Regions from separate parts of the Shewanella sp. SM87 genome, predicted to be linked through region 1. Evidence: predicted binding sites of a transcription regulator. Region 1 holds the regulator's gene; each other region holds the start of a gene.
What was found. The regulator FliA, encoded in region 1, starts transcription of late flagellar genes. The targets are predictions, from matches to a motif close to CTAAAGNTNNNNNNNNNNNNGCCGATA.
Positions count from the first base shown of each region.

Region 1 (3,119 bases):
TTGAGGCTGAATTCTCCCCTGCGGTTGCGAATAAATTAGCCGCGCTGAGCCAGCATTATACGCCGGCTGAATTAGTCAGAGCATTACCACAAAGTCTCGCTAATATGCTTGATAATCAGGGCGATGACATTGTTAAGCAGGGCGGGGTGGTTGCATTAGTTGGTCCTACTGGCGTTGGTAAAACAACGTCATTAGCTAAACTTGCTGCCCGTTTTGCGGCACATCATGGTGCTGAACATGTTGCTTTAATTACCACAGATCATTATCGCATCGGAGCCTATGAGCAATTAGCAACTTATGGCAAAATAATGGGCTGCCCAGTAAAGCAAGCTCATGATCTAAATGAATTAGAGCAAATTCTCTATCAGTTTAGGAATCGCAAGCTAGTATTGATAGATACGGCTGGCATGGGACAGCGAGATATGCGCCTTTACCAGCAACTTGATAATTTAACTGCAAATAGCAGGATACCTATCCGCAGTTATCTGGTACTGTCTGCGACAGGGCAGCGCCGTGTGCTGCAAGATGCAGTCAATCATTTTAAACGCATTCCCCTATCTGGTGTCGTTCTCACAAAACTCGATGAATCTGTGTCGTTAGCAGGGGCATTAAGTGTGTTGATCCAAAACGGATTACCATTAAGTTATATTACTGATGGACAAAGAGTTCCTGAAGATATGAAAGTTGCGGATACCCTAGATTTAGCCCAGCAGGCACTCGCAGCGTTAGATAGTACAGAACAACAATCATTACAAGACACAGCGTGGTCAGATAATATGGCCTGTGCATTTGAGTAGATTTATGACCCTGGATCAAGCAAGTGGTTTACGTATGATGAATCAACCCTATAACGAAAAAGTGAAAGTAATCGCGGTCACTGGTGGCAAAGGAGGCGTGGGTAAAACCAGCGTTTCTATTAATACTGCTGTGGCATTAGCCGAAAAAGGCAAGCGTGTCTTGGTACTTGACGCTGACCTTGGCTTAGCAAACGTCGACGTCATGCTGGGTATTCGTGCCGAGCGTAACCTCTCTCATGTTCTCTCTGGTGATGCAGAGCTTGACGATATTATCGTTCGTGGTCCAAAGGGGATAGGCATAGTACCAGCCACCTCAGGAACACAGGGGATGGTGGAATTAAGCCCGGCGCAACATGCTGGATTAATCCGTGCATTTAGTGAGATGCGGACTCAGTTTGATATTCTAGTCGTAGATACAGCGGCTGGGATCTCAGATATGGTGCTCAGTTTCTCACGTGCTTCGCAGGATGTGCTAGTCGTTGTTTGTGATGAACCCACTTCGATTACCGATGCCTACGCCCTGATTAAAATTCTCAGCCGTGAGCATGGCGTGTTCCGTTTTAAAATAGTTGCCAATATGGTGCGTAGTTTACGCGAAGGTATGGAATTATTTGCTAAACTCAGTAAAGTGACCGACAGATTTTTAGATGTTGCACTTGAATTAGTCGCCACGATTCCATTTGACGAAAACTTACGTAAATCAGTTCGTAAACAAAAATTGGTGATTGAAGCTTATCCTAAATCACCAGCGGCGATTGCGTATCAAGGATTGGCAAATAAAATTTTGAGCTGGCCTGTGCCGCAGCAACCTGGTGGGCATTTGGAGTTTTTCGTTGAGCGTTTAGTACAACGACCAGATTTTCAAGAGGAAAAAACGAGTGAATAAAGCCGCTGCGTATACTTGTTTAGACAATAAATCGTCGATCGTTGAACAGTATGCTCCGTTGGTTAAAAGAATTGCGCATCATTTACTCGCCAGACTACCTGCATCTGTGCAGTTAGATGATTTACTCCAAGCTGGGATGATGGGGTTACTAGAAGCATCATCCAAGTTTGATGGTGGCAAGGGGGCGAAATTTGAAACCTTCGCCGGCATACGCATACGTGGAGCCATGTTAGATGAAATTCGTCGTGGCGACTGGGTCCCTCGTTCCGTTCATCGTAACAATCGTAAGGTTGCACACGCTATTGATGAGTTAGAGCAAGAACTGGGCCGTGATGCACGCGACACAGAAATTGCAGAAAAACTTGATATGACGCTCGATGAGTACCATCATATTCTTAACGATGTTTCTGTCGGAAAAATCATAGGGATAGAAGATTTAGGCGTATCTCAGGATATACTTACAGTGAGTGATCGGTCCGATGATGATTCATTTGAAGCATTAGCTGAGAACCAATTTCATTCTGCTCTGGTTGATGCAATTAAATTATTGCCTGAAAGAGATGCATTAGTGTTATCCCTGTACTACGATGAAGCATTGAATTTAAAAGAGATTGGCGCCATTCTTGAAGTCAGTGAATCGCGGGTTAGCCAGATATTAAGTCAGGCAATGTTGCGATTGAAAGCTAAACTCAAGCACTGGACATAAGTATAATTATTAATCGAGCATAGAATGTCAGCTCACCGGAGGAAACCTTGGACAAGAATATGAAGATTCTCATTGTTGACGATTTTTCGACAATGAGGCGTATCATCAAGAACTTGTTGCGAGACTTGGGGTTTAATAACACCCAAGAAGCAGACGATGGCTCAACAGCCCTGCCGATGTTGCAAAAGGGGGATTTTGATTTTGTTGTTACAGATTGGAATATGCCTGGTATGCAAGGAATCGATCTGTTAAAAGCAATTCGCGCTGATGATTCGCTAAAGCATTTACCCGTATTAATGGTGACTGCTGAAGCAAAACGTGAACAGATTATTGCTGCCGCTCAAGCGGGAGTGAATGGTTATGTGGTTAAGCCTTTTACCGCTGCAACGCTGAAAGAGAAGTTAGATAAAATATTCGAACGACTCGCTTGAGCAAGGATGAGCTATGAAGTCACAAACATCAGGGCTCATCACGCTCGAGCAAGCTCAGCATTTAGTTGAATTATTAAGTGCAGGTGAGCAAAGTCAGGCAGATGATTTATTTCGGGAGCTTGCTGCTCCACTGCAACGAGAATTATTCGAAGAAGTAGGTAAATTAACTCGGCAACTTCATAGTGCGCTGATGGATTTTCAAGTTGATAATCGTCTTGCTGAATTAGCCAATACAGAGATCCCCGATGCCAAGCAACGTTTAAATTACGTTATTGACATGACCGAACAAGCTGCAAATA
Region 1 covers NZ_JAKKSC010000001.1:170,724-173,842, reverse strand. The annotation lists gene flhF (flagellar biosynthesis protein FlhF) at 1-797, shown strand, start outside; gene L5M11_RS00795 (MinD/ParA family protein) at 802-1,683, shown strand; gene L5M11_RS00790 (RNA polymerase sigma factor FliA) at 1,676-2,389, shown strand; gene cheY (chemotaxis response regulator CheY) at 2,437-2,820, shown strand; gene L5M11_RS00780 (protein phosphatase CheZ) at 2,834-3,119, shown strand, end outside.

Region 2 (3,119 bases), on a different contig from region 1:
AAAGGGCGGTAATTGCTGGGCGCGATAGAGCCCCAAAGCTCATGGCTGAAATATGACAAATGGCTTGAGTCGTATAGGGTTGGCGGCAATTGGTGCCAATTGTCAGTGGATGAATGGGTGTGATCTCTTCATCTTGGGTTGGGAAGGCGGTATTCATAAACATAACAGTACCGGCAGTATCCAAGGGGCGAGTCGAACCAAAGGCGATAGTTCTATCGACATTTTTAGCGGCGCGGTACACCCAGCTGCGTTCAGCACGGTTGAAGGGCAGTTCTTCTCTGTCTTGGGCGAAAAAGTATTGTCTGAAAAACTCACCTTGTTTTTCAAACAAATATCGAAAGCGACCAATCACGGGATAGTTATGTCTTACCGCTTGTTTGGTCTGCATTTTATCTGCGATATACATGTAAATAACCGCGAGTACTGCGAGTCCTATTACAATCAAAAACAGCCCTGAAAATAGATCGAGTCCCCACATAAACCAATTGAGTTCACTCATGTTATTTATCCTTATTCTTGTCCGTAACGGGTGGCGATCAAGCTCGCAGGTTGGTCATCATTAAGAGAGAGTAAAAACAGCTGGCTATAGTCATCTTCACTGATCGCTTGGATCTCAGGTCCACCAAGGGCTTTAATGATCTGTCGGACAGTATTTGAATGCCCAACGATGAGTGTATTGCCCTTTACAGCATGCACTTGTTCAACAATGTGTTGGATATGTCCTTCGATAGGTTTGGCAGCTTCTACTATCGTCACAGGTAAATGGCGATCCTCGGCGATGGGCGCGAGTGTTTGCTGGGTTCTTAGGTATTGAGTCGCAATAAGTTGCGACAGCGGCGTGCGGCTCAAGGCAGTGATCAGTGATGCTGCGCGTATTTCTCCCTTGGGTGATAACTGCGGGTTATTGGCTGGCGTGTCGGCTTTCTCGGCATGTCTGACTAAAATAATTAGTCTACTTTCAGCATGAGCTTGGCTAATGGGAGCAAAGCCGAGGCAAGTGAATATGACGAGGCTTGTTAGCAGGCTAAAGCGTTTTATATTGATACCCAGATTATGCTTAAAATAGTGCTTAAGGATTAGTGTAAACCCGTGAAAGCGGAAATGACTCAAACTGCGGCCTGCTGCCATGGTGTAACATCCTTTTCTATTGGCTTATGTCTAAGCTCAGCGATAGTAATGATCTGCATTGCGGTGGGTTGGCGCTTTATGCACCTTATTAAAGAATGAACCCACTTAATTTATGTGGGCCTTATCATGGCCTTGTGGTCAGATGGTACTTCAATTCTAAAAATTACTAAAGCTGGTTAAATTTTGGTCGATAATTAAGTCGACCCGAATTGAATGGATAGTCATCATGGAAATCAATAAACCCCCTCAAGTGCAAAGTACCCCTTTGCCACAGAAAAAATATGCTGAAAACGCGGCGTCTAAGGGCACCGAAGTGAGTGATTCGAAGGACGCGAAAGCCACAGAAGTAACCTCGAAGCAAACTGCGCAGCAAACGAGCAAGCAGCTGATGAATCAAGCGATTTTATCGGCACAGCAAGATGTGAATATCAAGTCAGGCGATCAGTCTATGGCCTTGCTTTATCGCGCAGCGATAGAGTCGATTAATAAAGAGTTAGCGCCCACTATGGGCGAGAACGCGATTCAGACGGCTTATGATAATGGCGTAGATACTTCTCCAGAAGCGACTGCAGATCGTATCGTGAGTTTTGCGACGCAGTTTTTTAGCATTCACCAACAACAAAATTCGGGTATGAGTCTAAGTGATCAACTCGATAGCTTTATGGGGATTATTGGCGGTGCCATTGACAATGGCTTTAAAGAGGCTAAAGATATTCTGTCCGGCCTTAAAGTATTGCAGGGTGATATTGCCGATGGTGTCGATAAAACCTACAGCTTAGTGCAAGAGGGGCTGCAAGCCTTTAGAGATAGCTTTAACAAGAAGACTGATGAGACAGTATCGAGTCCGAGTTAATACCTCAGTATTTTCAGTTCTATATTCAGCGTTATAGTCATAAGCCCCTTATATAAGGGGTTTTTGTTGTGCAGAAAAAAGTCTATGCTGGAAGCCTATTTAACGTTTCGCTTGAGGGCAAGTTATGTGGATTAGGGGACAAGTGATAGAACGTATTGATTGGAGTGATAAGTTATTCTCATTGCGCATTGCTGCCGAGTTAGCTCCATTTATTCCTGGTCAGTTTATCAAGTTAAGTCAAATGCAAGATGATAAGCGTGTGGCTAGAGCCTACTCCTTAGTAAATTCTCCCGATAAACCCTATGCCGAGGTGCTCGCCGTTGCAGTAGAGGATGGCCTGTTATCGCCTCAATTACACAACCTTGCAATAGGCGATGAAATTGAAATTACCTCAACCGCGACCGGTTTTATGACCTTAGCTGAAATTCCTAAGGGTGAACTCCAAGGGAAGCATTTGTGGTTTTTAGCCACAGGAACAGCAGTAGGGCCATTTTTGTCTATGCTCGACACCGATGAACCTTGGGAGCGTTTTGAAAAAGTCGTGCTTGTGTATGGCGTGCGCGAAGCACAGGATTTGGCATATCTTGATAAGCTGCGTAATTTAGAACGCAAATACCCTGAACAATTTACATTAGTCTTGAGTGTGACCCGTAAACCCTTTGCCGATGCTTTGCAGTGTCGCATTCCCGAGGGGATAGTCTCGGGTGAAATCGAAAAAAAGGCAGGATTAACCTTAAACGCAGCTGACTCTCAAGTTATGATCTGCGGCAATCCGGGTATGATTAATGGTGCGCAAGCCGCTTTACTCGATAAAGGGTTAGTGAAGAATTTACGCCGTGCTCCTGGGCAAATTACCGTTGAAAAATACTGGTAATCTCAATTTTACATAGAAGGCGAGAGTAAACTTGTTGCCGTTCTTGCCCCTAAAAAGCCATAGCGTTTAATGCAAACAAAAGGAAATTTTTGATGAAGTTGTTAAGTTCTCAAGCTTCGCCCTATGCCCGTTGTGTAAGAGCCTTAATCCAGTATCTAGGGATTAACAATATTGAAGAGCAGTTAGTTAATCCCTTTGAAAACAGCGCAGAATTACTCGATGCTAACCCGTTAGGACAGATCCCGTGTCTTATTACCAACGATG
Region 2 covers NZ_JAKKSC010000019.1:27,575-30,693, forward strand. The annotation lists gene L5M11_RS15335 (FMN-binding glutamate synthase family protein) at 1-499, opposite strand, end outside; gene L5M11_RS15340 (histidine phosphatase family protein) at 511-1,128, opposite strand; gene L5M11_RS15345 (DUF5610 domain-containing protein) at 1,355-1,981, shown strand; gene L5M11_RS15350 (ferredoxin--NADP reductase) at 2,106-2,855, shown strand; gene L5M11_RS15355 (glutathione S-transferase N-terminal domain-containing protein) at 2,948-3,119, shown strand, end outside.
Region 2: the regulator FliA is predicted to act here: its motif matches at 1,295-1,321, upstream of L5M11_RS15345 (DUF5610 domain-containing protein).

Region 3 (3,119 bases), on a different contig from region 1:
TGATGCTGACGTCGCTTCACGCTGGTTCCCTACAAAACTTCGTGTTGGGCTAAAGGTCTTTGCTGTTAGCAAACTTACCTCAAAATGTGGAATTAAGCTGATTGAATTATTCTTATTTGGAGGCAGATTACACTAACTGTTGTAAGCACAGCAACATGTGGCACAATTTATTACAATTTGGTTAACAATAGCAGCATTTTTAGGCAATTAGCGCGATTTCCGGATATCCATAACCGACTAAAAACTAAAGTGCTGCTTTAAAAATTACAGGCCGTTTTCCAATTGAAAAATCATTTTTTCCGCGCTGACATTGAAGGTCAGCAGTAAGTCGACGCCTTCAGTCTTAGTCACAAATTCAGTTTGCACTTCAGCAAATCGAGTTTGAGCGCGTGTTGCCATGCTTTCGGCATCCGCTTGAGCGCTATCGCCAACAAAATTTAACGTCAATAACGTATCGTGTTCATCAATAACGGCGCCGATATCGACAAAGCTGCCGCAATCGGTGCAAGTGTCATTCACTGTCGGGCTCTGTGCTTCTATTATGCCTTTCATCTGTATTCCTTAATGTATAGAGCGACTGATTAACGGCATCACTAAAATATGCTCGTTAAATTTTTAACGCGGTAAATTTTAACTCGATAGGTTAATACGAATTATAGGTAATTAAGCTTCAAGATAACTGGCTTTAGCTCACGCTTATTTATCGAAATGGATCAGATTGACCCGATGGGTATTGAAGATCGCTTGCGGGAAGACAGGCTTAGGCTGAAGCGAGCAAAGGTACAAGATTACGTTGGATTGCCAATTGATCAGCAAAGTGCATGATCTCGACTTTGGGTGCGGTTAATTGGCCCCTTTGCCTCAGCTGAGTGACATGGTCACAGTTACTTAACGCTTCTGCCATTGCGACTGACTCGCCGCCACGGATGACTAAGGCTTCCGGTCGCAATGCTTGTTGTAATTGAAACGCACGTGGACCTTGAGCCATAAAAATACTGCTGTTATCAACCACTGGTTCAGCAGACGATAAATCCGCCATTAAACTTTGCTGCGGTGGTAATTCGAACTGACGCTGTAATTTTTGCGCCATATCGAGTTCATTTTGCCATTGGAATTGTGCCATGTCCCGTGCGTCAACCGACAGTAACGACAGCAACAGGGCGAATTCGCCCCGTCTGTCGTTTTCTATCGCCGCGTTTAAGCGGGTGCCAATTTGGGCTTCGTTGACTAAAGGAACATCAATTTGCATAAAAAAACATCGTCAAAACAATTCGTTGTTAGTTAATCGACCATTTGATACATAACTTTAGGAATATTTTTAAATTGGGTATTTACATGGAAAAGGTTTCTGACTACTATGGCGGCCGCAATTGAGGAGGGGTTCCCGAGTGGCCAAAGGGATCAGACTGTAAATCTGACGGCTCAGCCTTCGAAGGTTCGAATCCTTCTCCCTCCACCATTTGCACTGCAAGTTTTATCGTGTTGTTCGAAAATGATGTAGAGTTTTACAAAAGCGTTAAAGGTATTCGTGGAGGGGTTCCCGAGTGGCCAAAGGGATCAGACTGTAAATCTGACGGCTCAGCCTTCGAAGGTTCGAATCCTTCTCCCTCCACCATCTTTATCTCTAACGCAGAGAATCATTTTCAAAAACTAAACATGGCCAATGTTTAGTTTTGTCTTGATAAACAAGTCCGTTATTGATGATGTTTTGAAAGACAATTTTAAAAGTCAGTTGTAAAGCTAAAAAGAAAGTTTGTGGAGGGGTTCCCGAGTGGCCAAAGGGATCAGACTGTAAATCTGACGGCTCAGCCTTCGAAGGTTCAAATCCTTCTCCCTCCACCATTTCTTTCACTCTCGCATATCCTTCTTGTTCCACTTCCGCATAGTCTTTTTCAACTTAATCTGACTGTTCCAGCTTAATCTAATTAAATTCTTGGCATTTCTATATTAAGTAAACCTCTTGGTGAGCGACATTTGTTTTTGATTTCAATTACGTCGTGCTCTACTTTAAGCGAATGACTTCAAGCTCATCCAATAAAACCGCTTTGCCCGTCCCTGTGATATGCTCTGTAAATGATCCCTTTCGATGTGACTACTATGATTTCTAACACGATTCAACCACCAATGGATTCTCACAGCGCTCACAGACTCTGCCCAACATGGGAAGCCCACGCAATAGGCAAGATTGAAGCGGATTTTCAGCGCAGCGCCGATACCCACTTGATTAAGCTTGAATTACCTATGCTCGATGGCATAGATATTTATCTTAAAGATGAAAGTACCCACCCGACAGGGAGTTTGAAGCATCGCCTCGCCCGCTCACTCTTCCTCTATGCCCTGTGTAACGGCTGGATTAAGCAAGGCACGCCAATTATCGAATCCTCATCGGGCAGTACGGCGATTTCTGAAGCCTACTTTGCCCGCTTACTCGGTTTACCTTTTATTGCCGTGATGCCCAAAAGCACAGCTAAAAAGAAGATTGAGCAGATCACTTTCTATGGCGGCCAATGTCATTTTGTCGATCATTCCAGTGAGATTTACGCAGAATCGGCGCGCCTTGCCGCAGAGCTCGGCGGCCATTATATGGATCAATTCACCTACGCCGAGCGTGCAACCGACTGGCGCGGTAATAACAATATCGCTAACTCGATTTTCAATCAGATGGAGCGCGAGCCACACACTATCCCGCGGTGGATAGTGATGAGCCCAGGCACTGGCGGCACATCGGCGACCATAGGCCGCTACATTCGCTATCAGAGGTTGGCAACACAACTTTGCGTAGTCGACCCGCAAAACTCCGTTTTTTTTGATTTCTATCAGAGCGGCGATGCCAGCTTAACCTGTTGCAATGGCAGTAAGATTGAAGGCATAGGTCGACCGAGAGTCGAGCCATCGTTTATTCCTGGAGTTGTCGATACTATGCTGCAAATTCCCGACGCCGCATCGGTGGCGACGATTCATTGGTTAGAACAATTAATTGGCCGCAAAACCGGCGCATCCACAGGAACCAACCTGTACGGCGCATTGCAACTTGCCGTACAAATGCAAGCGCGTGGAGAGCAAGGCTCAATAGTGACCCTCATTTGTGACTCGGGTGAGCGTTACCTTGATACTTATTA
Region 3 covers NZ_JAKKSC010000009.1:121,566-124,684, reverse strand. The annotation lists gene L5M11_RS09550 (putative bifunctional diguanylate cyclase/phosphodiesterase) at 1-20, opposite strand, end outside; gene L5M11_RS09545 (DUF406 family protein) at 265-552, opposite strand; gene L5M11_RS09540 (VC2046/SO_2500 family protein) at 761-1,249, opposite strand; tRNA gene L5M11_RS09535 (tRNA-Tyr) at 1,375-1,459, shown strand; tRNA gene L5M11_RS09530 (tRNA-Tyr) at 1,531-1,615, shown strand; tRNA gene L5M11_RS09525 (tRNA-Tyr) at 1,758-1,842, shown strand; gene L5M11_RS09520 (PLP-dependent cysteine synthase family protein) at 2,074-3,119, shown strand, end outside.
Region 3: the regulator FliA is predicted to act here: its motif matches at 1,284-1,310, upstream of L5M11_RS09540 (VC2046/SO_2500 family protein).